3 regions of the Comamonas sp. 23 genome follow, and region 2 is predicted to be linked to each of the others. Evidence: predicted binding sites of a transcription regulator. Region 2 holds the regulator's gene; each other region holds the start of a gene.
What was found. The regulator FNR, encoded in region 2, switches genes on or off when oxygen is low (the NO sensors DNR and NnrR bind a similar motif). The targets are predictions, from matches to a motif close to TTGATNNNNATCAA.

Region 1 (10,501 bases), 1.3 Mb from region 2:
GGCCACATTCAGGCCCACGGTGCGCAACAGCGGCGCGGTATAGCTGCCGCAGGCGACGATGACGGCATCACCCTGCAAGGTGCGCGGGCTGCTGTCTGCGCCTGCTGCGGTGGCGCGCACGGTGACCGAGTCGATCGCGCCACCGGCCACATTCAGCCGCTCGACACGGTGGTTGTAGAGAAACTGCACACCGCCCTGGGCGCAGAGCTGGGCGAGCTTTTGCGTGAACACGCGCGCATCGCCGCTCTCGTCGCTCTCGGTAAAGGTGCCGCCCTTGATATGCGCGGCATAGGGCTTGAAGGCGGGCTCGATCTTCAAAAACTCTTCGGTGCTGACCATGCGGCGGTTCACACCGTACTGGCGCATCAGGTCGACGGCCATCTGCGCATCCTGCACCGCTTCGTCGCTGGTGAAGAAGTGGGCAATGCCGCGCTCGAGCCGGTTGAACTGGATGCCGGTCTGGGCCACCACGGCCTTCAAGGCGTTGTGGCTGTAGGCACCGAGCGCAACGATCTGCTGCACATTGCGGGCAAAGGAGCGGTCATTGCACTCGGCCAGAAACTGCGTGAGCCAGCGCCATTGCTGCGGATCGGCATGCGGGCGCAGCAGCAGCGGCGCCTCCTTGTCGAACATCCACTTGAGCGCCTTGAGCGGGGCATGCTTGTTGGCCCAGGGCTCGCAGTAGCTCACCGAGATCTGCGCGGCATTGGCATAGCTGGTCTCCAGCGCCGCGTCCGGTTGGCGATCCACGACGGTGACGTCGTGGCCGAGTTGCAGCAGATGCCAGGCAGTGCTGGTGCCGATGATGCCGGCGCCGAGGATGATGACTTTCATGCCTCTCAGTGTCTGGCATCTTGGCTGTAACATAAAGTGCAATTAAACTTCTTCAGGATTCATCAGTTCTACTAATACTGGAGCCCCATGAGCAACCTGGACCCTGTCGCGCTGGAATGCCTGGCCGCCGTGATTGAAGAAGGCGGTTTCGAGAAGGCCGCGCTGCGCCTGAATGTGACGCAATCGGCCGTCTCGCAGCGGCTGCGTGCGCTAGAGGCACAGATCGGCTCGGTGCTGGTGGTGCGCAGCCGCCCGCTGCGGCCCACCGCTGCCGGCCAGCTGCTGCTCAAGCACACCCAGCAGCTGCGGCTGCTGCGCACCGACCTGGAGCAGGAGCTGCACAGCCTGCTGCCCCACACCATGCGCCGCAATGCGCATGACGAGGCCATCTCGATTGCCATCAATGCCGACAGCATTGCCACCTGGGCGCTCGATGCACTGCAGGACATCGCGCTGCAGCAGCTGCCGCTGGAGATCATCACCGACGACCAGGACCACACCTTGGAGCTGCTGCGCACCGGCGAGGTGCTCGGCTGCGTCACCACCATGCCGCAGGCGCTGCGCGGCTGCCGCGTGACCGCGCTGGGCGCAATGCACTACATCGCCGTGGCATCGCCCGCCTTTGCCCAGCAGCATGTGCCGCAAGGAATCAACCGCAGCAACTTCAAGCACCTGCCGTTTTTGAGCTACAACCGCAAGGACGACATGCAGCGCGTGTTTGTCGCCCGCGCGATGGGCCTCAAGACCGTCGGCCTGCACCAGCTCTATGTGCCCAACTCCGAAGCTCAGGTGCGCGCCGTGGCCGCTGGCTGGGGCGTGGGCGTGGTGCCCGAGCTGCTGGCCCGCCCCTACCTCGCCGATGGCCGCCTGGTCAATGTGGCCGAGACCCAGGTGCTGCGCGTCGACCTGTACTGGCACTGCTGGAACCTGCAGTCGGCCTTGCTGGGTGCCCTGAGCGACGCGATGGTGCACAGCGCCAAGAGCAGCCTGGCGCCGCCCACGGCGGCCGCTCGCGCCATGGTCAAGGCATAAAAAAACTGCCTGCACCCCCAGGGGGATGCAAGCAGTTTCCGGATGTCCACAGGCATTCATCGCACCGGTGGTTCCATCCCTCCCTCATCAGTGACATCCATTGCATGCGCAGTATCCGCGCCAAGTATTGCTATATGGTGAATAGCAAATGACAGACGCATGATCTGATCCATTTACCGAATCAGCAATACCGGCAGCTTGCTCTCGGCCAGCACTTGGGTCGCCACCGAGCCCAGCACCAGCTTGGCCAGCGCACCATGGCCGCGGGTGCCCATGATCAGCAGGTCATAGCCGCCCTTATCGGCCGTCTCGGCAATGGTCTGGGAGATCGGGCCTACGGCAGTCTCGGCCACGGCCTTCACCTGGTGGGCGGCCAGAAACTCCTGCACCGGCACCAGCACCTTCTGCGCCTCTTCGCTGTGGTAGTCGTCCACCAGCGCCTTGCCCAAGGCCTTGGCGGCCCGGGGCGGCAGCAGGGGCTGCACCGTGAGCACCGTGTAATGGTGGTTGGGCGTCAGCCACTCTGCGTGCGCTGCCAGGTAATCGAGCATCTTCTGGGTGTAGGGGCTGCCATCAACGGCCAACAAAATACGCATGCCTTGACTCCTTCAAAAAAGGGGTGAGGAACCCAACACCGGTGGCGCCACCAACGCTGGACTGTGGCCTGGCAAACCCGCGCTCCATCAGCGAGAACGCGCTTTACAGGCTAAATCATGTGTATCAGCTTATAGATTTACCGTCAAACGGGCATTGATATGCATCAGGCGCGGCGACAAATTTAGGTAAAAACCCTTGGGCTTTGGCTTGGCGGAGGGAATGCCAGAAGTGGAGCGACCCTGGCTACACCGCCACCAGGCAATGCGGATTGAAGCTCTCCTGCTCACCCTTGCGCGCATAGCCCAGCGGGTTGGCCACGACCCGGCATTGCCAGGGGCGGCCATCGCTGTGCTGGCCTTTGGCCAGGTAATCGCTGGGCGCATGCAGGTGGCCGTGGATCCAGAGGTCGGCATAGGGCAGCAGGTCATCGAGCACATTGCAAAAACCGGCGGTTCCGGGCGTCAGCCCATAGCGCGGATCGGCGCTGCGCAGGCTGGGCGCAAAGTGGGTGATGACGACGGTTTTGCCATCAAAGGGCTCGGCCAGTGCGGCGCGCAGCCATTCCTGGCAGCGCAGCGCTTCGTCGCGCATCTCGGCGGCCAAAAAGGGCTGGCCGTTGCGCTGCATCTGGGCCTTGGTCAAGTAAAAGTTCGCGGCCTTGAAGGCCTTCTCGCGCTGCTTCATCAGCGCGCCCAGCTCGGTCACGCCGTTGTGCAGGGCAATGGCGTCGTAGTCGGACCAGAGTGTGGTGCCGATAAAGCGCACGCCGTCGATGATCAGGGTGTCGCAGTCCAGCATCGTGATGCCCAACTTTTCGCAGCTGGCACGCAGGCGCAGCCGGGCGGCATCGAAATCCTGATTGTCAAACTCGTGGTTGCCAGGCACCAGGATTACCGGCTCGGGCCAATGGCCGCCAGCCTGCTGCGGGCTGAACTGGGTGAGGCCAAAATCCTTATCGTCCAGCATCGAGCCATTCTGGTAGGAGCCAATGTCGCCGGCCAGCACCAGCAACTGGGCGCCGGGCGCAGGCTGGGCACGGAAATGGGGGTGGGTCTCCAGATGCAGGTCGGACAGAATTTGCAGGTGCATGGTCGCCTAGCCTACCATGGGCTTTAGCGCCTTGCAGCCCGCTACATCGGTAATTCCAGGTCAGGAAAAGCCGCCCGGGCCGAGCGCTCCAGTGCATGCAGCATCCATTCCAGCGCCGAGGGCGGAATATGCCCGCTGCGGCTGCGCCACAGCGCATCCACATGCACGGCCTCGACGCGCAGCGGCAGCGGCTGGAAGGCCAGCAGATCGGCGATGCCGGTGGCAGGCACAAAGTGACGCGGCAAAACGGTCAGCAGGTCGGTGCGCGCCACCACGCGCGCGGCGGTGAAGTACTGGTTCACCGTCAGCACCACCCGGCGCTTGCGGCCGATCGATGCCAGCGCCTCGTCCAGAAAGCCAAAGGGCTGGCCGGAAAAGCTCACCAGCATATGGCGTGCATCGCAGTAGCGCTCCAAAGTCAGCAAGCCCTCACTCAAAGGATGGTCCTTGCGCATCACGCAGAGGTATTCGCCGTCATAGAGGCGCCGGCTCTCGAAATCCACCAGGTCCCCCGACTGGGCGCGCGCCGTCATCTCGGCGAGCACAAAGGGGAAATAGCCCACGGCCAGGTCCGCCGTCTCGGCGTCCAGCTCCTCGCGCGGATCACGGGTAGTGAGTGGTTGCACATGCACAGAGACGCCTGGTGCCTCGGTCTCCAGAATGTGCATCAGGCTGGGCAGCAAGGTGGCGGCGGTGGCATCGGCCATCGCCACGACAAAGGCCTGGGTCGCATGGGCGGGGTCAAAGCGCTCAGGCGCAAAGCTGGCCTGCAGGCGCGCCAGCGATTCGCGCACCACCGGCCACAGCGCATTGGCCAGCGGTGTGGGCTCCACACCCTGGCCGCTGCGCACCAAAAGCTCGTCATGCAGCGCCTCGCGCAGGCGCCGCATCGCATTGCTGACTGCCGGCTGGGTGATGGCCAGCTTGTCGGCCGCCCGGGTCAGGCTGCGCTCATTCATCACCTCGTCGAATACACGCAAGAGGTTCAGGTCCAGGTGCCGAAATTGGTGGGGCAGCATTTTCAATCCTTTGCAGCGCTGGGCGAACCGCAATACATCACTGACATGAATGATACAGATTCAAAAGATAAATTTGAGAACGTCTAGGGTAAACCCTATACTTCGTTCATCGCTTCAAAGAAGCATTAATCCCAAAGACATCCATCATGACCAACAGTTTTGTACACACTGACATGGCTACCGAGCACACGGGCGTTCTGCGTGTGGAACGTGCTGCTGAACATCTCAAGACCACCTTCGGCACCAAGGGCGTTGGCGCATCGTTGATGCTGGCCGCGCTGGTCGCTGCCGTGCTGGTGGTTGCCACCCGCCTGGTGGACTCCGTCGCTGGCGGCAGCCACTGGATCGCTGGCTGGGCCCTGCTGTGGGCCGTCGCCTTTGTCGCCATCGCCCTGCTCGCTGCCCCTGCCCGCAACCTGAGCAGCAGCCTGCGCGCCGCTCGCCGCAGCTGGGACGAGGGCCACCGCCGCGCCCTGGAAGACGACAAGACCTGGCAAGTGGCCCTGCAAGACAGCCGCGTGATGGCTGACCTGAACCGCGCCATGAGCGACGCAGCGGTTTCGTTCTACCACAAGAACTACTGATCAACGCCGGGGGTCCTCCAGAGCCCCAGCGCCGGCAGCCACGATCTGCCTTTTCAAGAGCCACGGCATGCCGTGGCTTTTTTGTTGTCGGTGGTCGCCCCCATCCATAGCGGATCAGCAGCTTGGCATCGCTAAACACCTCCGCCAGCACAAGCGGCAGGTGCCTGGAAGAAGGTTGGCAAGCGCTTTCCTGCCCTCAGCGGTGCCGACTGTATGCAACAAACCACAGTCCTACCGATGCGCTGACGCTGAGCCCCAGCGGGTGTAAGGCCCGCCACTCCCACAAAACAAAACCCCGCATGCCTGAAACATGCGGGGTTTTGTTGTCTTTCGCTATCCCAGCCACTGGCAGCAGTGCTACCAGCGACCTCGTGAGCTACCGATCAGGCAGCGGCCAGGCGCTTTTCCAGATCGGCCTTGATGTCCAGCAAGGCCTGGGGCAGGCGCTGGGCCAGGTGGTCGAAATGGGTCTGGTGCGATGCCAGCTCTTCGGTCCAGACGGCGGTGTCGATGTTGGTGACGGTCTTGAACTGCTCGGCATTGAAGTCCAGGCCGGTCCAGTTGATCTCGGCGTACTGCGGTGCCACGCCAAAGGCGGTCTGCGTGCCCTGCACCTGGCCTTCGAGGCGGTCGAGCATCCACTTGAGCACGCGCATGTTCTCACCGTAGCCAGGCCAGACGAACTTGCCAGCGGCATCCTTGCGGAACCAGTTGGTGGTGTAGATCTTGGGCAGCTGCGCGCCAGCGGCTTCGAGCTTGTCGCCCAGGTTCAGCCAGTGGGCGAAGTAGTCGCTCATGTTGTAGCCCATGAAAGGCAGCATCGCGAATGGATCGCGGCGCACCACGCCTTGCGCGCCAAAGGCGGCAGCGGTGGTTTCCGAGCCCATGGTCGCAGCCATGTAGACGCCTTCCTTCCAGTTGCGCGCCTCGGTCACCAGCGGCACGGTGGTCGAGCGGCGGCCGCCAAAGATGAAGGCATCGATCTTCACGCCCTTGGGGTCGTCCCAGGCTTCGTCGAGCGCCGGGTTGTTGGTGGCAGCGACGGTGAAGCGGGCATTGGGGTGGGCGGCCTTGGCGCCGGTTTCCTTGGCGATCTGGGGCGTCCAGTCCTTGCCTTGCCAGTCAATCAGGTGGTCGGGCAGCTGGCCGCTGTCCTTTTCCATGCCTTCCCACCACACATCGCCGTCATCGGTCAGCGCGACGTTGGTGAAGATCACGTTCTTGTCCAAACTGGCCATGCAGTTGGGGTTGGTGTGGTAGTTGGTGCCGGGGGCCACGCCAAAGTAGCCGGCTTCGGGGTTGATGGCGCGCAGCGAGCCATCGGCCTGGGGCTTAATCCAGGCGATGTCGTCGCCGATGGTGGTGACCTTCCAGCCTTCAAAGCCGGTGGGCGGCACCAGCATCGAGAAATTGGTCTTGCCGCAGGCGCTGGGGAAAGCGGCGGCCACGTGGTACTTTTTGCCCTGGGGATTTTGCACGCCCAGAATCAGCATGTGCTCGGCCAGCCAGCCCTGGTCGCGGCCCATGGTGGAGGCGATGCGCAGCGCAAAGCACTTCTTTCCCAGCAGCGCATTGCCGCCGTAGCCCGAACCGTAGGACCAGATTTCGCGCGTCTCGGGGTAGTGCACGATGTACTTGGTCTTGTTGCAAGGCCAGCTCGTGGTGTCCTTTTCGCCGGCCTGCAGCGGCGCGCCGATGGTGTGCACGCAGGGCACAAATGCACCATCGCTGCCGATCACGTCATACACGGCGCGGCCCATGCGGGTCATGATCTTCATGTTGACGGCGACATAGGCGCTGTCGGACAGCTCGATGCCCACGTGGGCAATGGGCGAGCCCAGCGGGCCCATCGAGAACGGCACCACATACATGGTGCGGCCCTTCATACAACCGTCAAACAGCGGCTGTAGAGTCGAGCGCATCTGGGCAGGTTCCATCCAGTTGTTGGTCGGGCCGGCGTCTTCCTTCTTGGCCGAGCAGATGTAGGTGCGGTCTTCCACGCGGGCCACGTCCGAGGGATCGGACCAGGCCAGAAAGCTGCCGGGGCGCTTGGCGGGGTTGAGCTTCTTGAAGGTGCCGGCATCGACCAGTTGCTGGCAGAGGCGGTCGTATTCTTCCTGGCTGCCATCGCACCAGTAGACGGCATCGGGCTTGCACAGCGCGGCCATATCGGCCACCCAGGCGATGAGCTTGGGGTTCTTGACGTAGTCGGGGGCCTGAATGGCGAGACCGGCCTGGATGTTTGCGTTCATGGGAAGGCTTTCAAAGTTGTAAACGGTTCATCAAAAACCGCTGCGACAAGCCCCTGGCCGACAGCAACCCATTTTTGAAAAACCGTCTCCACAACGTCGGACAAGGCGCCATGCCTGTGCGCAAAAATGCCTACGCTGGACTGGCGATTTTAGCAGTCGGCCCCCAAAACGGTAATTTTCAGTCTCAACATCTATGCATTTGACGCATGATGAAATGCATAACTGTATTGATACCGGTTTCTTTGGCAAGCCTCCTGTCGCGCAGGTGGCGCTGGGCCCGGCGTCGCCAAGCGGCCACAGCAGCGCGGGGCCGCGTCAGCTATCGCCAGCCATCGCGAGGGAGCGGCAGGCAACAAAAAACCCGCCAGCGGCGGGTTCAGCAACAAGAGCTGGAGCGCGGTTTGCGCGCAGCGCTCAGGCCATGTAGACGGCGATAAAGGCCAGCAGGAACATCATCAGCGCGCCCACCACGGGCAGCACCACCGGCATCAGCGGAACAATGGCTTCCACGGTATCCATCGGCGGGTGTTCGGTGTCGGCGTCGGTGTGCGGGCTGGACATGGGCTCTCTCCAATGCAAAGGCTGAGAACCATTGTAGCGAGCGGGCGCCGGGCCTGCATGCCGGGCGAACCCTGAGCCAGCTGCATGACCCTTTCGCCAACGATCAGCCCTCCAACACGGGGTAGAGCGACAGCACCAGCAGCGCCGCCATGCACCAGTTGAAGCGCTGCAGCGCCCGGGGCGTGCGCAGCGCGCGGCCCACCGCGCTGCCAAACAAGGTCCAGACGCTGACGCTGGGGTAGTTCACCAGGCCCAGCACCAGCGCGGCAAGCAGCAGGTTGGCGGCATAGCCATCGCGCGGGGTGTAGGTCGCCACAATGCCGATGGCCATGATCCAGGCCTTGGGGTTCACCCACTGAAAGGCCGCGGCCTGCCAAAAGCCAAAGGGCTGTGCCCCGGCCTGCCCGGCCCCCGCCTGGCCCGAGCGGGCGATCTTCCAGGCCAGCCACAGCAGGTAGGCGGCGCCCAGGTACTTGAGCCAGGTGTAGAGGCGCGGCTCTCGCTCAAAGGCCACGCCCAGGCCCAGACCCACCAGCAGCAGCATGGCCACCACCCCCAGGCTGATACCCAGCATGTGCGGCACCGTGCGGCGGTAACCAAAGCTCGCGCCCGAAGCCGTCAGCATCACATTGTTGGGGCCCGGCGTGACGGAGCTGACAAAGGCGAAAAGGGCCAGGGGCACCACAAAGGCGGAGGTTTCGGGCAGAACGGACATGGCAAGGTGCGGGAAAAAGGAGAAAAGAAAAGCTGCTGCTATGCTAACGCTGCCATGCAGTACAGTACCGGTACACTTTATCTGGCCAGTTCAAGAATTGGCCTGCTCTTATGACCCTGACACTTTCACCTGCCGCCGCTGTTGCCCACGCTTCCCCCGCAGCTGCAACCGCCAGTCCGTTGGCCGCAGCTGCCTGGGGCTGGCAGCCGGTGCGCACCGGCAGCGCCTCCCTGGTCGAGCAGCTGGTGGCGCATTTCAGCGACCGCATCCGCAACCATGGGCTGCGCGCGGGCATGCGCCTGCCGTCGGTGCGGGCGCTGGCCGAGCAGGCGGGGGTGAGCCGCGACACCGTCGTGCAAGCCTATGACCGGCTGGCCGCGCAGGGCCTGGTGCAGTCGCGCCGGGGTGCGGGCTTTTTTGTCTGTGCCCAGCGCGCGCTGGCCGAGGCGGCCGCAGCCCCTGCCGCCAGCCTGGCCCAGGGCGCGGCCTTTGATACCTCCTACCTGCTGCGCGGTATCTTCCGCGAGGATGCCGATGGCTCCGGCCACACCGGCAGCGCCGGCTGCCTGCCGGCCAGCTGGATGGACGAGGGACTGATCAGCGGCGCGTTGCGCGCCATCCTGAAGCAGGGCCTGCGTGCCGAGCGCAGCCTGCTGGGCTATGGCCTGCCCCAGGGCCTGGCGCCGCTGCGCCGCCAGATCGCATCGACCTTGCAGGCGCAAGAAGTGCCGGCCCACCCCGAGACCCAGCTGATGACGGTGAGCGGCGTCACCCACGGGCTGGACCTGATCGTGCGCTGCTTTTTGCAGCCCGGCGACACCGTGCTGGTCGAGGACCCGGGCTGGTTCCTGATCTTTGGCCGCCTCAACACCATGGGGGTCAACGTGGTGGGGGTGCCGCGCCTGCCCGGCGGCCCCGATGTGCAGGCGCTGCAGGCACTGGCCGCGCAGCACCAGCCCAAGCTCTTTATCCTCAACACCGCGGTGCACAACCCCACCGGGCTGAGCCTGTCGGCCGGCGTGGCCCATGACGTGCTGCGCATTGCCGAGCAGCATGATTTTTTGCTGGTCGAGGACGACACCTATTCCGAGTACCTGGGCAATATGCCGTTGCGCCTGGCGGCCATGGACCGGCTGCAGCGCGTGCTGCTCGTGGGGGGTTACTCCAAAACGCTGTCGGGCGGTCTGCGCGTGGGCTATGTGGCCGCGCGCCCCGAGTTCATCCACCGCTTGACGGATCTGAAACTGCTGGGGGGCCTGACCTCGGCCCTGCCCAGCGAGCAGATCGTGCACCGCATCCTCGCCGATGGCAGCTACCGCAAGCATGTGGACCGGCTGCGCGAGCGCGTGGACAAGGCGCGCCACCGCTGCCTGCGCCAGCTCGAAGCGCTGGGCTGCCACGCGGTGCATGAGCCCGTCGCCGGCACCTTCGCCTGGGTGGACTGCGGCATGGATTCGGAACTGCTGGCGCGCCAGGCCAGCGAGCATGGCCTGCTGCTGGCGCCTGGCGTGCTGTTCTCGCCGCGCCAGGCGCCGTCGAGCTTGCTGCGCATCTCGGTGGCGATGGCCGAGCAGCCGGCTGCCTGGCAGACCTTGGCCTTGCTGCTGGAGCGCCACCGGGGCGCTTGATCAGGCCAGGCATTTGAGGCGACAGCCTTAGCCGCCCGTACGCCCGCGCCCCTCGGTCAGCAGCACCGCGGCCTGCACGCGCGATGACAGGCCCAGCTTGCGCAGAATGTGCTGCACATGGATCTTCACCGTCGTCTCGGCAATGGCCAGGCTGCGCGCAATCTCCTTGTTGCTGGCACCGGCGGCAATT
Region 2 (10,501 bases):
GCGCGAAGCGCTCAAACTGCTGGTCTCCGAAGGGTTACTGCGCCATGAGCCGCGGCGTGGCTGCTTTGTCGAGACCGTGACCGAGCGCGATCTGGACGATATCTTTCCGGTCATTGCGCTCTTGGAAGGGCGCGCCGCGTACGAGGCCACCAAGAAACTCAGCAGCGCCGACCGCGCCGTGCTCGATGTGATGCACGAGCAGCTGGCCCACTACGCCGAGGCGGGCGATATCGCGGCCTACTACCGCATGAACCACCAGATCCATGAGGCCTTCATCACCCTGGCCGACAACCGCTGGCTGGCCCAGGCCATTGCCGATCTGCGCCGCATTTTGCGCCTGGCGCGGCTGCACCAGCTGCGCGCGCCGGGCCGCCTGCAGGCCAGCTTGCAGGAGCACCTCGATATCTATGCCGTGATGCTGACCGGTGACGCCGATGCCGCCGAGCAGACCATGCGCAACCATTTGCTGCAGCAGCGCAAGGCCCTGCTGCGCACCACCCCCCTTTCACTGTCAAGGATTGCTTTATGACCACCGCTACCGAAACTTCGCCCGCTACCGCGGTGGACAGCGCCGCCAACAACTGGCTGCAAAAAAGCGCGGCCTGGCTGCGCTCGGTCGGCATTCCTACCGAGTTGGGCAGCAGCAGCGCTGCCGAAGGCGAGCGCAGCACCACCGAGCGCCTCAAGGCCACCTTGCGCCGGGGCAATGAGGCGCTGTCGCCGCGCGAGTTGCGCCGCCTGCTGGCGGACCTGCAGGCCGTGGGTGCCAGCGAGGTGAGTGACGCCGAAGGCGGGCGCCTGGCCGAGCCGGTGATGCAGTGGTATGCCGCCGCCCAGCCCGAGCAGCGCCTGGACTGCTGGCGCCTGCTGTGCGAGCAGTTCATGCCCGATGTGACCAAGATCGGCCAGGCGCGCCAGCGCTACGAAGACGCGATCGGCACCGCCAGCATGGCCGCTGCCGAGCGCCACCTGCGCAAGGCCTTGCAGACCCCGCGCATGCGCCTGTTTCAGCGCTTTGCGGTGCCCGCGCAGGGCATGCGCTTCTTGCTCGATCTGCGCGCGCAGATGCTGCCCCAGCTCAAGAGCCAGGAATGGCTGGTCGCTGTGGACGCCGATCTGGAATACCTGTTCTCGACCTGGTTTGACATCGCCTTTTTGGAGCTGCGCAGCCTCAGCTGGGATTCGCCCGCGTCGCTGCTCGAAAAACTCATCAAGTACGAAGCGGTGCATGACATCCGCAGCTGGACGGACCTGAAAAACCGCCTCGACAGCGACCGCCGCTGCTACGGCTTTTTCCACCCGCGCCTGCCCAACGAACCGCTGATCTTTGTCGAGGTGGCCCTGGTCGACAAGATGTCGGACAGCATCGCGCCGCTGCTGGACGAGGCCGCTGCCGCAGCCGATGTGAACAAGGCCAGCACGGCGATCTTCTACTCGATCAGCAACACCCAGACGGGTTTGCGCGGCGTGAGTTTTGGCGATTCGCTGATCAAGACCGTTGTCGAGCAGTTATTGCAGGAGTTTCCCAAGCTGCGCCAGTTCGCGACCTTGTCGCCGATACCCGGTTTTCGCAGCTGGCTGGGCAAGAACGCTGGCGAGGTCTGGGAGGGCGCCGACAAGCGCCTGCGCGCTGAGCTGGGCAAGGCGCTGGACAAGGCCGAGCCGACGGTGGACGACTGGATGGCCGCGCTGGAGCAACCGGGCCAGTGGCAGGCGGGCGATGCGGCCGCCAAGCTGCTGCTGCATGCCGCTGCCCGCTACCTGGGCAAGAGCCTGGTCAAGGACAAACCGGTGGACCCGGTCGCGCGCTTTCACCTGGGCAATGGCTCGCGCGTCGAGCGCCTGAACTGGGCGGGCGATACCTCGGCCAAGGGCATCAAGCAGTCCTATGGTTTGATGGTGAACTACCTGTACGACTTGAAGCGCCTGGACAAGCACCGCAATGCGCTCGCCCAGGGAAAGATTCCGGTGTCATCGGGCATTGAGGCGCTGGCCAAGGTCTGAACCTGTTTTTGAGGATGGCAGGCCAGCATCGCGCCCCCGGGCGCTGCGCTGGCCTGGAGAGAGCTGCAGGCCCCCATAGGGCCGCAGCCTGGGTGGTAGGCATTCTTTGCTGACCACCTAGGGCCTGAGCGTTGCTGTCGGCGCGCGCAGGCGGGTGTGCGTGGATCTTTAAAAATAACCGTTAGGAGACAAGATGACCAAGAGTAATACACCTTCCCCGTCCAGAAGACGAACTGTCCTGGGCCTGGCCGCTGGCATGGCGGGCAGCGCGCTGCCCGCCTGGAGCTGGGCCAGTGCGGCCGCTGCGCGCGACTGGCCGAGCAAGCCGGTGACCTGGGTGGTGCCCTTTCCTGCAGGGGGTGGCACCGATGCCTTTGCGCGGCCGCTGTCCTCGCAGTTCTCGAAAATCTCGGGCAAGACCCTGGTGATCGACAACAAGGGCGGCGCAGGCGGCACCCTGGGGGCCAGCTTTGCCGCGCGCCAGCCCTCCGATGGCTACCATTTCTTTATGGGCGGCACCCACCATGTGATTGCGCCCTCGGTCTATCCCCGGCTTGATTACGACATTCAGAAGGACCTGGTGCCGCTGGCCTTGCTGGCGACGGTGCCGCAGGTGCTGGTGGTCAACCCCAAGCGGGTGACGGCGGCCAATATGCAGCAGCTGCTGGCCCAGCTCAAGGCCAACCCGGGCAAGATGAGCTTTGCCTCGGCTGGCGCCGGCACCAGCCACCACCTGGCCGGCGAGCTGTTCAAGATCCAGAGCCAGACCGACATCCTGCATGTACCCTACAAGGGCGCGGGCCCGGCGCTGCAGGACCTGATTGCCGGCAATGTGGACATGCTGTTCGATGGCCTGGGCTCGTCGGCCGCGCATATCGCCGCCGGGCGCATCAAGTGCCTGATGGTCTCGGGCAGCCAGCGCAACCCCTCGCTGCCCGATGTGCCCTGCGCTGCCGAAGTCGGCTTGCCCGACTACAACGTGACCACCTGGTACGGCCTCTGGGCCATCAAGGGCACCTCGCCCGAGCTGCAGGCGCGCATGTTCGAAGAGGCCAAGCGCATGGGCGCCTCCGAAGAAATCAAGGCCATCTGGGCCAAGAATGGTGCGGAATATGGCAGCATGACGCAGCCGCAGTTTGCCGCCTTTGTGGCCGACGAGGTCAAGCGCTGGGCCGAGGTGGTCAAGGCCTCGGGCGCGAAGATTGAATGACAAGAGGAGCGAGATGATGGCGGGGCAGGTTCGTGTGCAATCGTGGGTGGCGGGCGAGGAGGCATCCCGCGCGCAGGCCGTGCGCGTGGTGCTGAACCATGCGGGCAAGCGCAATGCCATGTCGCGCGCCATGTGGCGCCAGCTGCGCAGCGTGTTTGAGGACCTGCAGCGCCAGCCCGGGCTGCGCTGCATCGTGCTGCAAGGCGAGGGCGAGGCCTTTTGTGCCGGTGGCGATATCTCGGAGTACGCCGACTTTCGCTTTGCCCCAGAGAGCCTGGCCGCCTTCCACGAAGGCGAGGTCTGGCCGGCGCTCAACGCCATGCTGCAATGCGATGTGCCGCTGGTCGCTGCCATTGAAGGCGCCTGCATGGGCGCGGGCGTGGAGCTGGCCAGCTGCTGCGACATGCGCCTGGCGGCCGACACCGCCCAGTTTGGCGCGCCGATTGCCAAACTGGGCTTTCCGATGGCACCCAAGGAGGCGGCGTTGGTGCTGAGCCAGGTGGGGCCTGCCAAGACGCGGCAGATGCTGCTGGAGGCAGCGCTCTTTGGCGCCGACCAGATGCTGGCCTCGGGCTTTTTGAGCCAGGTTCACCCCGCTCAAGACCTGCAGGCCCAGCTGGAACGCAGCGTGGCCCGCATCTGCGGCCTGGCGCCCCAGGCTGCCCGCATGACCAAGCAGCTGCTGCGTGCACTGGCCGAAGGCGATGCCCAGGCCCCGGTGCTGCAGCAGCCCTATGCCTATGCCGATTCGGCAGAACACCGCGAAGGCATTGCCGCCTTTGTCGACAAAAGAGCAGCCCAGTTTTGACCGTGCCTGCGCTGGCCACCGGCCGGGCCGCAGGCGCCAAGGAAACCACCAACCAAGTAGACAAACATGACCAACGACAACCTGTTCTGCGCCCTGCGCGCGGCCTTTCCTGAGGACCTCGATGCCATCGCCGTGGAGACCACGTCGGCCAGCGGTGAGCCGCTGAACTACAGCTGGCGCGATCTGGACCGCATGAGCGCGCGCATCGCCAACCTGCTCGATTCGCTGAATATTCCTTCCGGCAGCCGCGTGGCGGTGCAGGTGGAAAAGTCGGTCGAAGCGATGGCGCTATACCTGGCCACCTTGCGTGCCGGCCATGTGTTTCTACCGCTCAACACCGCCTACCAAAGCGCCGAGATCGAGTACTTTGTCACCAATGCCGAGCCGGCCGTTGTGGTCTGCTCACCGGCCAACTTTGGCTGGGTCTCCAAGATCGCCTTCCAGTGCGGCACGCAAAGCGTGTTCACCCTGGGCGATGACCGCAGCGGAACCTTGCTGGAGCGTGCGGTGCACTGCGCCGATGCACACACGCCTGCGCAGAAATCTGCCGACGACATGGCCGCCATCCTCTACACCAGTGGCACCACTGGGCGCAGCAAGGGTGCGATGCTCAGCCACGGCAACCTGCTGAGCAATGCCGTCATGCTCAAGGACTACTGGGGCTGGAAAAAGGGCGATGTGCTGATCCATGCGCTGCCGATCTTCCATGTGCATGGCCTGTTTGTCGCGATCCATGCGGCCTTGCTCAATGGCAGCAAGATGATCTGGTTTGCCAAGTTCGAGCCCAAGGCGGTGATTGCCGCGATGGCGCGGGCGACGGTCTTCATGGGCGTGCCGACCTTGTATGTGCGCCTGCTGGCCGAGCCGGGCCTGACCAAGGCAGCGGCCCAGCACATGCGTCTGTTCATCTCCGGCTCGGCGCCGTTGCTGATCGAGACCTTCCGCGACTGGCAGACCCGCACCGGCCACACCATCCTGGAGCGCTATGGCATGAGCGAGACCATCATGCTGGTCTCCAACCCCTACCAGGCCGATGCCCGCCATGGCGGCCAGGACGAGCGCCGGGGCGGCACGGTGGGCTTTGCGCTGCCGGGTGTGGGCGTGCGGGTGCAGGGCGATGACGGCCAGGCGCTGGGCGCCGACGAGATCGGCCATATCCAGGTGCAAGGCCCCAATGTGTTCAGCGGCTACTGGCGCATGCCCGAGAAGACCGCGCAGGAGTTCACTGCCGACGGCTGGTTCAAGACCGGCGACGTAGGCAAGATCGATGCGCGCGGCTATGTGACCATCGTCGGCCGCAGCAAGGACCTGATCATCTCCGGCGGCTACAACGTCTACCCGGCCGAGATCGAGGGCTTCATCAACGAACTGCCGGGCGTCGCGGAAAGCGCGCTGGTCGGCGTGCCGCACCCCGATTTTGGCGAAGTGGGTGTGGCGGTGGTCATTGCCAAGGCGGGCCAACCGCTCGATGCCGACGGCATCATTGCGACCTTGAAAAAGCAGCTGGCCAATTTCAAGATTCCCAAGCGCTGCTTTGTCGTGGGCGAGCTGCCACGCAACACCATGGGCAAGGTGCAAAAGAACCTGCTGCGCGACCAGTACCAGGACCTGTTCAAGGGCTGATGCGCCTATGGAGGCGGCATGCGCCGCCATGACAAAACCCTCGCGCTGTGGCCGCTCAGAAGCTGCCGCAGGCGAGGGTTTGCTATGGGGATGATGCGGTTATACGGCGATCAGCGCAGTACCAGCACCGGTATCGTGGCATGGGTCAGTACATGCTGTGTTTCGCTGCCCAGCAGCAGGCGCTTCAAGCCCCGGTAGCCGTGCGATGCCATGACGATCAGGTCGCAGTTTTCCTTCTTCGCCGTCTCCAGCAGCGCCTCGGCAATCATGTCGGACTTGATCACCAGGGTCTTGATGGGCACGCCGGTCGCGGCGCCTTCGGCCACCACCTTATCGACAATGCCTTGCGCTGCGCGTTCCCAGCCATCCTCGATGCGCGCAATGTCATCGGGGTTTTGCATGGTGCTGCCTTCGAAGTAGCTGCGCGGGTAGTTGGGCGAGATGTTGACGGCAGTCACCGTGGCATGGCTCAGCTTGGCAAGCGCCAGTGCGTGGCGCACGGCCTTCTCGGACAGCTCAGAGCCATCGGTGGCAAGCAGGATATGTTGGTACATGGCAGGCTCCTTTCAGGTCAGACATGGGGCAGGGCTGTGGGTGGCAGCCTTGCCGTGGATGCAACTCAGAGCATCGCCGCTTGCGGCTTGAGCGGATGTCGGATCAGACCGCGTTTGTATCCGCTGGCGGAGCGACTTGGAACAGGGTCTTAAGCCGAGCAGGCCTGGGTGTTGATCAGGCCCTGGAGCTTGTCGGTGTCCAGAATGCGCACATGGCGCTGCTTGACCTCGATGATGTTCTCCTCGGCAAACTTGGAGAAGGTGCGGCTGACGGTCTCGAGCTTGAGGCCCAGGTAGCTGCCGATTTCCTCGCGCGTCATGCGCAGGATCAGCTCATGCTGCGAAAAGCCCCGGGCATGCAAGCGCTGCACCAGGTTCAGCAAGAAGGCGGCCAGGCGCTCTTCGGCGCGCATGCTGCCCAGCAGCAGCATGACGCCATGCTCGCGCACGATCTCTCGGCTCATGACCTTGTGCACATGGTGCTGCAAGGCGGTCACCTCGCGCGACAGGTCTTCGAGCGAGGAGTAGGGCATCACGCAGACCTCGGCATCTTCGAGCGCAATCGCGTCGCAGGAATGGCGGTCGTTGACGATGCCGTCCAGGCCGATGATCTCACCCGCCATCTGGAAGCCGGTGACCTGGTCGCGCCCGTCTTCGGTGGCGATGCTGGTCTTGAAGAAACCGGTGCGTATCGCATACAAGGAGGTGAAGGTCTCACCGTTGCGGAACAGCGCGCTGCCGCGCTTGATCTTGCGCCGGGTGGCGACGATCTCGTCGATGCGCTCCATCTGTTCGGCCGACAGTCCCACGGGCATGCACAGCTCGCGCAAATTGCAGCTGGAGCACGCTACTTTGATGGAGTTGGATGTCATGTATCAATACCCGTGAACAACTATTCAGATAGGAACGACGTTCCTTGGATGGGCCTATTGTGCGTGCTGGCGCCCAGAGGCTTCTTGATGTACATCAAGGACGCGTGGCAGGCCTTGGGGCACATTGGGGCGTCCGCTAGGAAGAAGAACCATGATTTCCCTGACCCCCGAACTGCTGTGCCGTTTTGATGTTCCCGGCCCCCGTTACACCTCGTATCCTACCGCAGACCGATTTGTTGAAGCCTTTGCTGCGAATGAGTACAAGCTGGCGCTGGCGCAACGCGGCACCGGTCTGGCGGGCCGGCTGTCGCCGCTGTCCTTGTATGTGCATGTGCCGTTCTGCGCCTCGCTGTGCTACTACTGCGCCTGCAACAAGATCATCACCAAGCACGCCGAGCGGGCCGACGAATACCTGGATTACCTCGAGCGCGAGCTGGACCTGCAACTGGCCCATGTCAGCGCCCGCCCGACCATCAGCCAACTGCACCTGGGTGGGGGCTCGCCCACCTTCCTGACCGATGCCGGCCTCAGCCGCCTGATGGATATGGTCAAAGAGCGTTTTCATCTGCAGCCCGGTGGCGAGTACGCGATCGAGGTCGACCCGCGCACTGTGAGCGGCGAGCGCCTGCAGCACCTGTACCGGCTCGGCTTCAACCGGCTGAGCTTTGGCGTGCAGGACTTTGACCCGCTGGTGCAAAAGGCGGTGCACCGCGAGCAGCCCGCTGACCAGGTGTTTGCCTTGGTCGAGCAGGCGCGCGCTATCGGCTTTGAATCCATCAATATCGATTTGATCTATGGTCTGCCCCAACAAAGCCCGGCCAGCTTTGTGCGCACCATGGAGCAGGTCAACGCGCTGCGGCCCGACCGCATTGCGCTGTATGCCTATGCGCACCTGCCCGAGCGCTTCAAGCCCCAGCGCCGCATCCAGGCCCAGGACCTGCCCAGCCCCGCCGACAAGCTGGCGATGCTGGCCCAGGCCCTGGCGGCGCTGGAAGCCGCCGGTTATGTGTATGTGGGCATGGACCATTTCGCCTTGCCCGACGATGCCTTGGCGGTGGCCAAGCGCCAGGGCCGCCTGCACCGCAACTTTCAGGGCTACAGCACCCAGCCCGATTGCGATCTTATGGCGCTGGGCGTGTCAGCCATCGGACGCATTGGCGCCACCTACAGCCAAAATGCCAAGACCCTGGAGGAGTACTACGACCTGATCGACCAGGGCCAGATTCCCGTGGTGCGTGGGCTGGCACTGACGCGCGACGACCTGCTGCGCCGCACGGTGATCATGGGCCTGATGTGCCAGGGGTGCCTGGCCATTGAATCGCTGGAGCAGGCCTGGCTGATTGATTTTGCGCAGTACTTTGCCGCCGAGCTGGCCCAGCTGCGTGAGCTGCAGGAGCAGGGCCTGGTGCAGCTGAGCGACGAATCGATCAATGTGACCGAGCTGGGCTGGTACTTTGTGCGTGGCGTCGCCATGGTGTTTGACAAGAACCTGCAGGCCGACCGCAACCGGGCGCGCTTCTCGCGGATTATCTGAGGGCAGGGCGTGGGCAGGCCTCAGCCCTGCCAGGCCGCCAGGCTCTTGTAGAGCATGTAGAGCGCCAGGCACAGCAAGATGCCGCCAAAGATCTTCTTGAGCTGGCCCACCGGCAGCCGGTGCGCGGCGCGGGCGCCCAGCGGCGCGGTCAGCACGCTGCAGGTGGCAATGGCGGCCAGGCCGGGCAGCCAGATATAACCCAGCGAATGCGGTGGCAGCCCCTGCAGGTGCAGGCCGGCCACCATGAAGCCGATGACATTGGTGACCGCAATCGGAAAGCCCAGCGCCGAGCTCGTGGCTACCGCGTTGTGCATCGGCACGCTGCACCAGGTCATGAAAGGCACGCTGATGAAGGCGCCGCCCGCGCCCACCAGGCCCGAGAGGCAGCCGATCACGCCACCCGCAGCCAGCTGGCCGGCCGTGCCCGGCATGGCGCGCATGGCCTGGCTGTTGGGCTTGCGGAACATGCGCAGTGCCGAGTAGCCAATGAACAGGCCAAAAAACAAACCCAGGTAGCTGCCCTTGAGCACCGCAAAAATACCCAGGCTGGCCAGCAGGCCGCCCAGCACAATGCCCGGGGCCAGGCGTTTGACAAGGTCCCAGCGCACCGCGCCATGCTGGTGGTGGGCGCGCACGCTGGACATCGAGGTGAAGACGATGGTCGCCATCGAGGTGGCAATCGCCATCTTGATCGCCAGCTCCGGCGCCACGCCCTGGGTGCCCAGGATGTAAGTGATGAAGGGCACCAGCACCATGCCGCCGCCAATGCCCAGCAGGCCCGCCAGAAAACCGCCGATCAGGCCCAGAAACGACAGCGGCAGCAAAACAAGAGGATCAGTCATGGCGCGCAGTAAAAAGGCCACCTGAAACAGGTGGCCTGAAACCCCGCTGTCGCGGAGAGGAGAAGACAGGTTGGGCGGAGCCTGCCCGAAAAATCAGGTGTTCGCAGCGGATCCACTGGACCGTCATCCTGAACCGGGGGTTCAGGTGGGCGAGGGCAACCTATCGTTGGGTTCATCTGACGCGAGACGATCACGCTCAATAGGTAATGTACCAAGCCCGTGCTCGTAGAGCATTGGTTCAAGGAACTATAAAGTCCAGCAGGGCTGCGAACGCTTTCATTGTAATCGCTCGCGCCTGCCGCACCCACCAAAACTGCAATTCAATGTGCCTGGATTGGTCAAAAAAGATAGCTGGTTAGCCAGATTGAGCAATGGGTGGCGTGATATTTTGCAGCCAGGCATTGCATGGCGCGGCAATCTGGTGTTGGCGCCTGCTCGCGGCAGTGCCTCAAGCGCTGGTGCCCAGGGTGTCGGCCGGTTGCGCGGGGGCCGGCGCCAGCGCCGCGTCCAGCCGTTGCATCACCGACTGCACACGGGGCGCATCCCAGTCCAGGCTCGCCTGGTCCCCAGGGGCGGTCTGGGCCTGAACCTCAACCATCGCGGCAGACTGCGCAGCAGCTTGCGCCTGCAGGGCGTCTGCGGTCTGGCTGAGCTGGCTGTTTTGCGCTTGCAAATCAAGCAGGTCAAAAGCGACATTGAGGGCCGCCAGCACAGCGATGCGCTCGCGGCCACGGATCTTGCCCGCGTCGCGGATGCCGCTCATGGCCTCATCGACATGCTTGACGGCAGCCAGCAGACGTGCTTCCTGGCCTTCGGGGCAGCCCAGCATATAGCTTTGCTGCATGATGTGTACTTCCAGCTGTTTCATCATTCGTCCTGGTCAAAGGTCTTGGGCAGGCGTTCGATCAGTGCATCCACGCGGGCGCGGGCCGCTGTCAGGCGCGATTGGAGGGAGTCGCGCTCCTGGGTCAGGGTGGTGACTTGCTCTTGCAATTGGGCGTGGGCGCGTTGCAAAGCCTCATGACGGCTCAGCAGTGCCTCCACCCGCTCAAGC
Region 3 (10,501 bases), 1.2 Mb from region 2:
GTACCAGGTGGACCTCAAGGGCCCCGTGGCCCTGGTGCTGGGTGCCGAAGGCGATGGCATGCGCCAGCTCACCCGCAAGACCTGTGATGAGCTGATCGGCATCCCGATGATGGGCGCTGTCTCCAGCCTCAACGTGTCGGTGGCCAGCGGCGTGTGTCTGTATGAAGCGCTGCGCCAGCGCACGCCTGCAAAGGCCGGTTAAAACGCTGTTTCCGCTGGCTCACCGCGTGAGGCGCGGGGGCATCGAAAAAAGGCTGGACCCTAGCGGGCTCAGCCTTTTTGTTTTGTGCAGACCGCAGCGCGTGCGCGCAAGGGCGAGGGCGACTTAGTCGTCCAGCTTCTCGCGCAGCACCGCACCGGTTTCAGGGTGGATCTTCAGATCCACGCGGAAACCCTGGGCATTGATCGCATCGGCTTCCCAGATGCCGTCATCGAGCTCCAGGTCGTGGATGTGGGTGTAGCCCGCCTGGGTCAGCAGCTGCTGGATTTGCGCCGCGCTCAAGACCGCGCTGCCGGCCCCCGCGCCCGGCGTGGGAGCAGGCTGGCCGGGTTGGGACAGCACATCCAGGCTTACCGGGTGCAGCACCAGCTTTTGCTTAACGCCGTTGGCGCCGCGCACCTTGGCTTCCCAGAAGCCGTCGTCAAACTCTACTTCCTTGATCTGGCCGTAGCCCAGCGACTGCAGCTTGGCAGCGACCTGGCTGGCGCCGGGGTAGGTGCTGCCCAGCTCGGCCTTGCGCAGGGCCACCAGGCTGCCGTCGGCATCGCTCACCAGCACATAGGCGCGGCTGCCGTCTTGCTGGGTAGCCTTGGCAGTCCAGTAACCGTATTGCTTTTCCAGGTCTTGCGCTGCGACCAGGCCGCTGGCGCTGATGCTGTTGAGCACTTCCTGGGCGTTGTAGGCCTGGGCGGCAAACGGCAGGCTGGCAGCGATGCTGGCGGCACCCAGGATGCAGGCGATGGTGGTCTTCTTCATGGTTCAATCCCTTCAATGTGGTGACATGCAAACCAGCAGTTGGCTGATTCGTCATGGACTGAAGTATTGAAAACCTTGCCTAAACGCAGTGTGAAGCGACCGTTCATGGTCTGTTTAATCGTGCTTGTCATAATGCCTGCCATGGCGCAAATTCCCCCCCGCTTTTCTCGCATCGCTGCCTGGCCCCTGGCCTGCAGCTTGCTGCTGGGGGGCGCCAGCCAAGCGGCCGAGCATGACGCGGTACGTGCGGCGGTGGCCACTGGCCAGTACAAGCCCTTGTCCGCGATCCTGAGCGACATTGCCGCGAGCCAGGCCGGCCGCGTGGTGGATGTCGAGACCAAGCGCGGCCCCAAGGGCGAGCTGCGCTACGAGATCAAGCTGGTGGACAGCCAGGGCCTCAAGCAGGAGCTGCTGATCGACGCGGCCAGTGGCCAGACCGTGCAGCGCGTGGCCAAGGACCGCTCGCAGGCGCTGGGGATGCGGGAGCTGGCCCAGTACCTGGCCAAGCTGGCGCAGCAGCACGCCAGCCGCATCACCGATGTGGAGTTTGAGCGCGACAGCCAGGGCCGGGGCGTCTATGAAATCAAGCTCAGCGCCGACCAGCAAGGCTACCGCAAGCTGGTGATGGAGGCCGCGACCGGCCAAGTGCTGCCCCCCGCCCAGGCCAAGGCACGCAACCCGGCGCCGCTCAAGCGGGCTGACGAGGTATTGCAGGCGCTGGCACCGCGCTTCACGGGCCAGGTGCTCGAAGTGGAGCTGGAGCATGACGAGGGCCAGGGCTCTTATTACGAGATCGAACTGCTGCAGGGCAATGGCAGTACCTTGAAGCTCAAGGTGGATGCACGCAGCCTGCAGGTGCTCCAACAAAAGATGGAGGATTGAGCGCTGATGCGAATTCTGGTGGTCGAAGACGATGCGGAACTGGCCGCGCAAATGCAGCAGGCACTGGCGCGTGCCGGTTTCTCAGTGGATGTGGAAGCCGATGGCGATGCCGCATCGTTTGCCGGCAGCACCGAGCCCTACGACGCAGCCGTGCTGGACCTGGGCCTGCCCCAGCGCGATGGGCTGACGGTGTTGCGCGACTGGCGCGAGGCGGGTTGCCACTGGCCGGTGCTGATCCTGACGGCGCGCAACCGCTGGAGCGACAAGGTGGCCGGCTTTGGCGCCGGAGCTGACGACTACCTGACCAAGCCCTTCATGCTCGACGAGGTGGTGCTGCGCCTGCGTGCCATGCTGCGCCGCAGCACTGGCAGTGCGGCCACCGTGCTGCGCGCGGGCTGCCTGGAATACGACGTAACGGCCGGCCGCTTTTTGCAGGACGGCCAGGGTTTGCAGCTGACGGCGCAGGAGCACAAGATTCTGGCCTATTTGATGCACCACCCCAACCGGGTGCTCACGCGCACCGAGATCAGCGAGCATGTCTATGCCCGAGATCTGGACCCGGACTCCAACACGCTTGATGTGCTGATCGGCCGCATACGGCGCAAGCTGCGCCAGTCCGATCTGCTGGTGACCGAGCGCGGCCAGGGTTTTCGGCTGAACGCGCCCAGCTAGCTGCTGCTGTAGCCCCGCCGCACCATGGCCTTCCCTCCCAGTTCTGTCCACGAGCGGCCGCCCGCGCGGCGCTCACCTGCGCGGCGCTGGTCGCTGGCTGCGCGCATGGCCGCCCTGGTCATCGTGCCCAGTTTGCTGGTGATGGGGCTGGGCGGCTGGTGGCTGCGTTATGAGGTGCATGCCAGCTTGCTGGGCAGCATGTCGCGCAGCCTGGAGGAAAAATCCGAGCGCATCCACGCGCGCCTGGCGCTGCTGCCCGATGGCCGGGTGCAAGAGGCGGCGGGCGGCAGCGACGAGTTCAGCGCCATTTTCTCGGGCTGGTACTGGCAGTTGCAGGGCCAGGCGCGCGCGCCCCTGCGAACAGCCGCAGAGCCGGTGGTGCTGGCGCGCTCCCGCTCGCTGTGGGACCAGCCCGACCTGGTGGTGAGCCCAGCCCGGCTGTGGGGCAGCGAACGCTTGCAGCAGGCCCGGGGCCCGCAGCAGGAGCCGCTTTTGGTACAGCATTTTTCGGTGCAGCTGGCAGCGGGCGCCGCGCCGATGCACTTGCAGGTCTTTGGCCCGGCTCAGCCGCTGATGGCCAGCCTGCGCCGCATTGACCAGATTTTGGGAATCACTAGCGCCATGCTGATCCTGCTGATTGGCGCGCTGGTCTGGCTGCAGCTGCGCGTGGGCCTGGCGCCGCTCAAGCGTCTGGTCGGTGTGATTGCCGGCCTGGACAAGCCGCTGCCAGGCGCTGCGCCCGCCACCGAGCAGATTGCGCAGCTGCCGCTGGGTGCCGATCTGCAGCCCTTGCAGCAGGAGCTGGCCGCCTTGCTCGCGCGCAATACCCAGGTGGTGGAGCGATCACGCTCGCATGCAGCCGACCTCAACCATGCGCTGAAAAAACCCTTGTCGCTGCTGATGGCCCATGCCGGCAGCGGTGCAGCCCTGCCGGCGGACCTGGTGCTGCAGCAGACCACGGCGATGGCGCGGCTGATTGACCGCTACCAGGCCCGTACCTTCAGCGATGCCACCCTGGTGCATGGGCCAAGCGCCGGCTTGCCTGTGGATGTGCTGGCCTGCGCGCGGCAGATGCTGGCGATGCTGCGCCAACTGCACCAGGCCAGCGACCTGGACTGGCAACTGGTGGAGGAGGGTGTCGCGCTGTGGTGGCGGGGCGAGCGCGCCGATCTGGAAGAGCTGCTGGGCAATCTGCTGGACAACGCGGGCAAATGGGCAGCCTCCCAGGTGCGCCTGACGGTGTATGGCAGCGCCACCCAAGGCCTGGTGCTGCAGGTGGAGGACGACGGCCCTGGCATGACGGCCGCACAAATGCAGGCAGCCGGCGCGCGGGGCCAGCGCTTTGATGAGACGGTTGATGGCACGGGCCTGGGCCTGTCGATTACCCAGCAAATCGTGCAAGGCTACGAAGGCCGGTTGCAATGGCGCAAGAGCGAGGCCTTGAAGGGGCTGCTGGTGCGCGTGGAGATGGCCGGCGTAGTGGCCTGATACGGCGCAGCGGCTCTAGGTGGGCTTGGTGGCCTTGGTGGCCTTATCAAGTCCCCAGCTGCACGACCGGCATGAATCCGCCAAAGATCATGCGCTTGGCATCAAACGGCATGTTGGCCGGTTGCATGTCCGCCAGGCGCGGGTCGGCCATCACCGCGGCATTGATGCGGTCGCGCTCGGCGCGCGAGGTGTAGACGATCCAGGAAAAGCAAGCGACCTCGTCCGCCTGTAGCTTGACCGCCATCGGAAACGAGGTGACTTCACCATCGGGCACATCGTCGCCCATACATTCCCAGTACTGCAGTGCGCCGTGCTCCATCCAGACCTTGCCGGCCGCCTCGGCCATGGCTCGGTAGGCGTCGAGCTTGGCGCGGGGCACGGGCAGTACAAATCCATCGACATAAGGCATGGTAGTCTCCTGGGCGCTCGAGCGGCGCTGTTATGGGTGGGCGCTACATCGCAGCGCGAGGACGCAACTACAAGCTGGCAGCCAGCGCCACGAGCTGGTCGGTGGCCACGCCCCAACCGGTGTGGAATCCCATCGCCTCGTGCTGCTTGCGGGTCTCTTCGCTCCAATGGCGCACGGTGGCGGTGTAGCGGGTCAGGCCCGCTTCGGGCTCAAACTCGATGATGGCCGTCATGAACGGTTTGGCGCTGGGCACCCAGCCAGCGGTGTAGGCATCGGTAAAGACCAGCCTGAGGTTGGGTACTACCTCCAGGTACACGCCGGCATTGGGGTACTCGTTGCCTTGCGGGTCGCGCATGACAATCTGGCTGCCGCCGCCCACACGCACATCCACTTGGGCGCTGGCAATGGTCCAGGGCTTGGGTACAAACCACTCGGTGAGCAGGGCGGGCTCGGTCCAGCAGCGGTAGAGCGTGGCGGCGGGGGCATGGATCAGGCGGCTGAGCACCAGATCCTGGGGATGGGGTTGTAGAGACATAGGGTGTGGCTCGGTGCAGGTGGTGTGCGGTTGTGCGGTGAGGAGACGAGGGCCTTATGCAGCGGGCTGCGTCTGGACGTTCACCATCCACGGGGTGCCAAAACGGTCGGTCACCATGCCAAAACCGGGCGACCAGAAGGTGGCTGAAAAGGGCATGGCCACCTGGCCACCGTCAGCCAGACCGTTGAAGATGCGCTCGCCATCTGCTGCGGAATCGACACCGATGGACACCCACATGCCTTGGGGTTTGAGATAGCCGCCACCACAGGTCTCGGCGCTGGCGCCAGGCATCGCAGGCATCGTGTCCGAGGCCATGATCGCCTGGCTGCCTACTTGCAGGTGGGCATGCATCAGGCGCGACTGCGCCTCAGGCGGGAGCGGTGGCATGCCTTCGCCAGGCGGCATGTCGCTAAAGCGCATCTGGTGCATGATCTGGCCGCCAAACAGCTGGGCGTAAAAGGCCATGGCTTCGGCGCAATCGCCATCAAAGTTCAGATAGGGGATGAATTGCATTCTTGTCTCCTCGTCGTGGGTCAGCCATTCTGGGCTCGGCCCGTCCATCGTGTCCATCTCCAAATCGTGATGACAGTTTCTGAATGTAAGTCGCTCAATCGGCGCCCTGCGCAGTGATGCTGGACTGTGGCGCTGGAACGCAAGCCTTGCCGTATGCTAGGCAGCTGCTTTTCACCGCACCTTCTATGTCATTTGATCCCTTGGATTCCTGCGCAGCGCTGCCGCTTGCCGATACAGAAATTGCCAGCCTGCGACAGCGCTTGCACAATGCGCGGCATCTGCTGGTGTTGACGGGGGCGGGGGCCAGTGCGGAGTCGGGCGTGCCGACGTTTCGTGATGCACAGACGGGCTACTGGGCGCAGTTCAGCCCTGAGGAGATGGCCAGCGAAGCGGGCTTTCTGGCCCATCCGCAGCGGGTCTGGGACTGGTACCAGTACCGCCGCGATCTGGTGCGGCAGGTGATGCCCAATGCCGGCCATGTGGCGCTGGCCCAATGGCAGGCGCGCCACCCCGGCCGGATGACCCTGGTCACGCAGAACGTCGATGGCCTGCACCAGCGTGCCGGCAGTACGCCAGTGCTGTGCCTGCATGGCAATCTGATGGACAACCGCTGGCTGCTGCCGCCCAAGCCCTGCTGCGATGCCCGCTTTACCGAAGGCGATGCGCCGCCGCAATGCCCTGGTTGCGGCAATTACCTGCGCCCGGCTGTGGTCTGGTTTGGCGAGGCCTTGCCCCATGCCGAGCTGCAGCAGGCGCAAGACGCCGCCAAGGCCTGTGACCTGATGCTGGTGATTGGCACCTCCGGCCATGTCTACCCGGCGGCTGGCCTGGCCCATATCGCCGCCCGGGGCGGCGCGCATGTGGTGGTCATCAACCCCGAGCCCACCGCGCTTGACGGGGTGGCCGACCGCTGCTGGCGCCTGCCTTCGGCGCAAATTTTGCCGATTCTGCTGGCCTAGGCTTGTCGCCAGCCTTCGCTCAAGCTTCGGCGCTGGCGGCGTTGAGCGTGGCCATCGCATCGGCATCGAGCTGCAATTGGCTGGCGCGGATCAGCGACTGCAGCTGCTCGAGGTTGCTGGCGCTGGCAATCGGCGAGGCAATGGCCGGCTGGCGCATGACCCAGGCCACGGCCACCTCGCCCATCGGGGCGCCCGTGCGGCTGCTCACCTGTTCGAGCGCGGCCAGAATGCGCAAGCCCCGGTCGTTCAGATACAGCTGGGTGGTCTTGGCGCCGCGCGGGCTTTTGCTCGCGTCCTCGGCCTTGCGGTATTTGCCGGTCAAAAAGCCGGCAGCCAGGCTGTAGAAGTTGATGACGCCCACGCCCTGCGCAACGCACAGCGGCTGCAACTCTTGCTCGAACACGGCACGGTCATAGAGGTTGAAAAGCGGCTGTAGGCTCTCATAACGCGCCAGGCCATGCTGCTCGCTGGTCTGCAGCGCCTCTGCCAGGCGCGCTGCGCTGTAGTTGCTGGCGCCCACGGCACGCACCTTGCCCTCGGCGATCAGCTCGCCAAAGGTGCCCATCACATCGGCCAGCGGTACCTGCGCGTCGTCGTCATGCGATTGGTAGAGGTCGATGTAATCGGTCTGCAGGCGCTGCAGAGAGGCGTCGACCGCCTGGCGGATGTACTCCGGGCGCAGGCCGACCTTGCCTTCGCCCATATCCTTGCCGACCTTGGTGGCCAACACCACCTGCGCGCGCTTGCCCGAGCTGCGCAGCCATTTGCCGAGCACGCGCTCCGATTCACCGCCGCTGTGGCCAGGCGCCCAGCGCGAGTACACGTCAGCGGTATCGACAAAGTTCATGCCGGCATCCAGCCAGGCATCGAGTAGGTGAAAGCTGGTGGCCTCGTCAGCCGTCCAGCCAAATACATTGCCGCCCAGGCACAGCGGCGAGACTTGCAGGGCGGATCGACCCAGGGAGCGCAGGGATGTTGTCATCGTTTGAAGAGGGGTTAGGGCCCAGCAGGGCGGTGCAAACATTATGCGGCGCGGGCTGGCGCGGCGCCACCCGTTGATGCAGCGCAAACCGCTTGCAACTGCCGCATAGGTGGCAGTGCTGCAGGGCCTGCCAGGTTTGCCGGGCCCTGCGTTTTAGAGTAAGTTATGCATGCAACAACAAAAAGGAGTGACGCTATGTTCAAACATATTCTGGTGCCGGTCGATGGGTCTGCCACCTCCATGCTCGCGGTCAACAAGGCCGCCGGTCTTGCCAAGGCCTTTGGCAGCCAGGTCACTGCGGTGTATGTGATCGATCCCTATCCCTTCACCGGCGTGGGCGCCGATTTTGCCTATGGCCAGGCGCAGTACCTGTCTGCTGCCACTGCCGATGCGCACACCGCGTTGGACGCGGTCAAAACTGCGATGGAGCAGGCCGGTATTCCTGTGGACACCGTCATGGGCGAAGGCCACTCCGTACACGACGGGGTGATGGAAGCGGTCAAAACCACCGGCGCCGACCTCATTGTGATGGGCTCGCACGGCCGCAAGGGCCTGGAAAAGCTGGTGCTGGGCAGCGTGACCCAGCGCGTGCTGAGCGACAGCCTGATCCCCGTGCTGGTCGTTCGCCAGTAATGTCAGCGACGGCACCCGGCTTGGTGCCGTTTTCGTTGAGTGGATGGCTACCGGGCAGCGCTGCGGCGCTGCCCAAAGTTGTGCAGCACGCAATGCTTTTGTGACCGCCGTAAGCTCGCCCGCTTGACGGAGTTTTACATGCAGTCCTTTCCTCCTCCTTATTGTGATGCCGACCAGGTGGACGGCACTTTGCGCGCCTATGGCTATGCGGTGCTCAGCCCCGCCGCCGTGGCGCAGTGGGCAGCCTGCCCGCCCGATGACCTGGCAGCGCTCGGCAGCCACTGGGAGGCCATGCCCCATGATGCCTACCTCAAAGACGGCGGGCGCTACCGCAAGCGCCGCCATTCCTGCTATGTGGTGCAGGATGACCAGGTTGAGTCCGTAGCCCACCGTGCCCATTGGCAGCCGGTGGAGTACAACGCCTTGCATGGCGGCATGCAGCGCTGGTTTGAGCCCGTCGCAGCCAGCACCCAGGCGCTGCCCGCCTGGCGCCAGATCATGCGTGCGCTGGGTCACACGGCGCAGGCACTGTTTCCCAGTGCGGAGCACGCGCCCTGGTATACCGAGGCCCACCAGTTCCGCATCGACACCGCCGAGGGCATTGGCCGGCCCACCCCCGAAGGTGCGCACCGCGATGGCGTGGATCTGGTGGCGGTGTTTTTGGTGGCACGCGAGGGCATCAAAGGCGGGGAGACGCGGGTGTTCGACGCCCAGGGCCCGCAAGGCCTGCGCTTTACGCTCACCGAGCCCTGGTCGCTGATGCTGCTCGACGACGCCCGGATGATCCATGAGAGCACGCCGATCCAGCCGCTGGGCGATGCCCCCGGCCACCGCGATACCTTGGTGGTGACCTTGCGCCGCCAGGCCTTCCAGGGCGACGGTGCCTGAGCGCTGGCATTGCCATTGATCACCATCGGCCCATTGGCCTGGTCATAAAAAAAGGGCACCTGCGAGGTGCCCTTGCCGTATCCCAGCCCTGGGGCTTACTGGATGGTCGCGCCCGAGGCTTCAACAATGGCCTTAGCGTCCTGGAAGTCCTTGTGGAAGAACTTGTCAAAGTCCGATACGGACATGGCCTGGGGCTCGGCGCCTTGGGCCAGGATGGAATCCTGCACTTCCTTTTGGCCCAGTAGCTTGTTGACCTCGGTGTTGAGCTTGCTGACGATGGGGGCGGGCAGGTTCTTGGGGCCAAACAGGCCATACCAGGTGCTCACATCAAAGCCCTTCATGCCCAGTTCCGCAACGGTAGGCACATCGGGCAGCGAGCTGCTGCGCTTGGCCGAGGTAACAGCCAGCGGACGCAGCTTGCCGGCCTTGATCTGGCCAATGGCCGAGGGCACGGACGACACCAGCAGATCGACATTGCCGGACAAGGTGTCGAGCAGCGCGGGGTTGGAGCCCTTGTACGGCACGTGGGTCAGCTTGACGCCGGCCGCCTTCTCAAACAGCACGCCAGCGATATGGATGCTGGTGCCATTGCCGGGCGAGCCGTAGGTGATCTTGCCGGGGTCGGCCTTGGCGGCGGCGATCACATCGTTCAAGGTCTTGAACTTGCTGTTTTCCGAGGTGGCAATGATGACCGGCGAGTAGGCCACATGGGCAATGGGCGTCAAGTCCTTGGCGGGGTTCCAGGGCAGGCCCTTGTACAGGTAGTAGCCCAGCACCACGTTGTCCTTCTGGCCCATGACGATGTCATAGCCCGTTGGCTGGGCCTTGGCGACTTCGCTGATACCGATGGTGCCGCCCGCGCCGGCCCGGTTGTCAGCGACCACCGTCCAGTGGTTCTGTTCGCTGAGCTTTTGCGCGATGATGCGCGAGAGAATATCGGTGCCACCGCCTGGTGGGAAGGGCACGACCATGCGCACCGGCTTGCTGCCGGGGTAGTCCGTCGCCGAGCCCTGGGCCATGGCACCCGAAGCGGCCCCCACCGTCAGCGCCACGGCGGCGCATTGCAGAATGTGTTTCATCATCTTGTTGTCTCCTTGAGGGTCACACCTTCGCATGGCTTTCGCACAGTCGGCCAAGGAGGTAGTTGCATAAACAGTCAAAGGGGTGATGATGTATGCCATCACGCCAGGTGGCATATTCTAGGGGCTGTGGTGTGGAGCGATGGAGCGCAGGCGAAAAACAGAGCCTGCCGCCAATGGCCCAGGCTTGGGGCGTATCTAGATGACAACAGAAGGATCGACTATGAAAGCAAAATTCGTGGGGGCGTTGGCCTCGGTGGTGATGGGCTGCGCGGCGCTGGTCAGCCTGCCCAGCCAGGCGGCGCTGGCTGTTGGTGCCCAGGCACCGATGTTCAGCACACAGTCGGCACTGGCCGGCAAGGTGCAGCGCTTTGACATGGCCGAGGCCTTGAAGCGCGGCCCCGTCGTCCTGTACTTCTTCCCCAAGGCCTTCAGCCAGGGCTGCACGATCGAGGCCCATGCCTTTGCCGAGGCCACGCCGAGCT

Region 1: a site for FNR is predicted at 2,617-2,630, ahead of ACPEE1_RS01630 (universal stress protein). Genes of this name have one in related genera too.
Region 3: a site for FNR is predicted at 7,490-7,503, ahead of ACPEE1_RS13000 (universal stress protein). Genes of this name have one in related genera too.

The regions. Positions count from the first base shown of each region.
Region 1 is NZ_CP187127.1:400,127-410,627, reverse strand. Features, by position in the region: gene ACPEE1_RS01640 (D-amino acid dehydrogenase) at 1-834, opposite strand, end outside; gene ACPEE1_RS01635 (LysR family transcriptional regulator ArgP) at 922-1,866, shown strand; gene ACPEE1_RS01630 (universal stress protein) at 2,040-2,462, opposite strand; gene ACPEE1_RS01625 (metallophosphoesterase) at 2,707-3,552, opposite strand; gene ACPEE1_RS01620 (LysR family transcriptional regulator) at 3,594-4,571, opposite strand; gene ACPEE1_RS01615 (hypothetical protein) at 4,718-5,155, shown strand; gene ACPEE1_RS01610 (phosphoenolpyruvate carboxykinase (GTP)) at 5,539-7,407, opposite strand; gene ACPEE1_RS01605 (hypothetical protein) at 7,822-7,968, opposite strand; gene ACPEE1_RS01600 (LysE family translocator) at 8,072-8,683, opposite strand; gene ACPEE1_RS01595 (PLP-dependent aminotransferase family protein) at 8,794-10,311, shown strand; gene ACPEE1_RS01590 (response regulator) at 10,339-10,501, opposite strand, start outside.
Region 2 is NZ_CP187127.1:1,701,387-1,711,887, forward strand. Features, by position in the region: gene ACPEE1_RS07625 (GntR family transcriptional regulator) at 1-529, shown strand, start outside; gene ACPEE1_RS07630 (malonyl-CoA decarboxylase) at 526-2,004, shown strand; gene ACPEE1_RS07635 (Bug family tripartite tricarboxylate transporter substrate binding protein) at 2,198-3,214, shown strand; gene ACPEE1_RS07640 (enoyl-CoA hydratase/isomerase family protein) at 3,231-4,022, shown strand; gene ACPEE1_RS07645 (malonate--CoA ligase) at 4,089-5,645, shown strand; gene ACPEE1_RS07650 (universal stress protein) at 5,756-6,199, opposite strand; gene fnr (fumarate/nitrate reduction transcriptional regulator Fnr) at 6,349-7,071, opposite strand; gene hemN (oxygen-independent coproporphyrinogen III oxidase) at 7,223-8,605, shown strand; gene ACPEE1_RS07665 (sulfite exporter TauE/SafE family protein) at 8,626-9,447, opposite strand; gene ACPEE1_RS07670 (cell division protein ZapA) at 9,896-10,315, opposite strand; gene ACPEE1_RS07675 (hypothetical protein) at 10,315-10,501, opposite strand, start outside.
Region 3 is NZ_CP187127.1:2,890,931-2,901,431, reverse strand. Features, by position in the region: gene rlmB (23S rRNA (guanosine(2251)-2'-O)-methyltransferase RlmB) at 1-202, shown strand, start outside; gene ACPEE1_RS13045 (PepSY domain-containing protein) at 326-976, opposite strand; gene ACPEE1_RS13040 (PepSY domain-containing protein) at 1,118-1,858, shown strand; gene ACPEE1_RS13035 (response regulator transcription factor) at 1,865-2,530, shown strand; gene ACPEE1_RS13030 (sensor histidine kinase) at 2,555-4,018, shown strand; gene ACPEE1_RS13025 (DUF1428 domain-containing protein) at 4,065-4,427, opposite strand; gene ACPEE1_RS13020 (SRPBCC family protein) at 4,495-4,962, opposite strand; gene ACPEE1_RS13015 (VOC family protein) at 5,017-5,475, opposite strand; gene ACPEE1_RS13010 (SIR2 family NAD-dependent protein deacylase) at 5,661-6,434, shown strand; gene ACPEE1_RS13005 (aldo/keto reductase) at 6,454-7,416, opposite strand; gene ACPEE1_RS13000 (universal stress protein) at 7,612-8,049, shown strand; gene ACPEE1_RS12995 (2OG-Fe dioxygenase family protein) at 8,188-8,937, shown strand; gene ACPEE1_RS12990 (Bug family tripartite tricarboxylate transporter substrate binding protein) at 9,033-10,019, opposite strand; gene ACPEE1_RS12985 (peroxiredoxin) at 10,240-10,501, shown strand, end outside.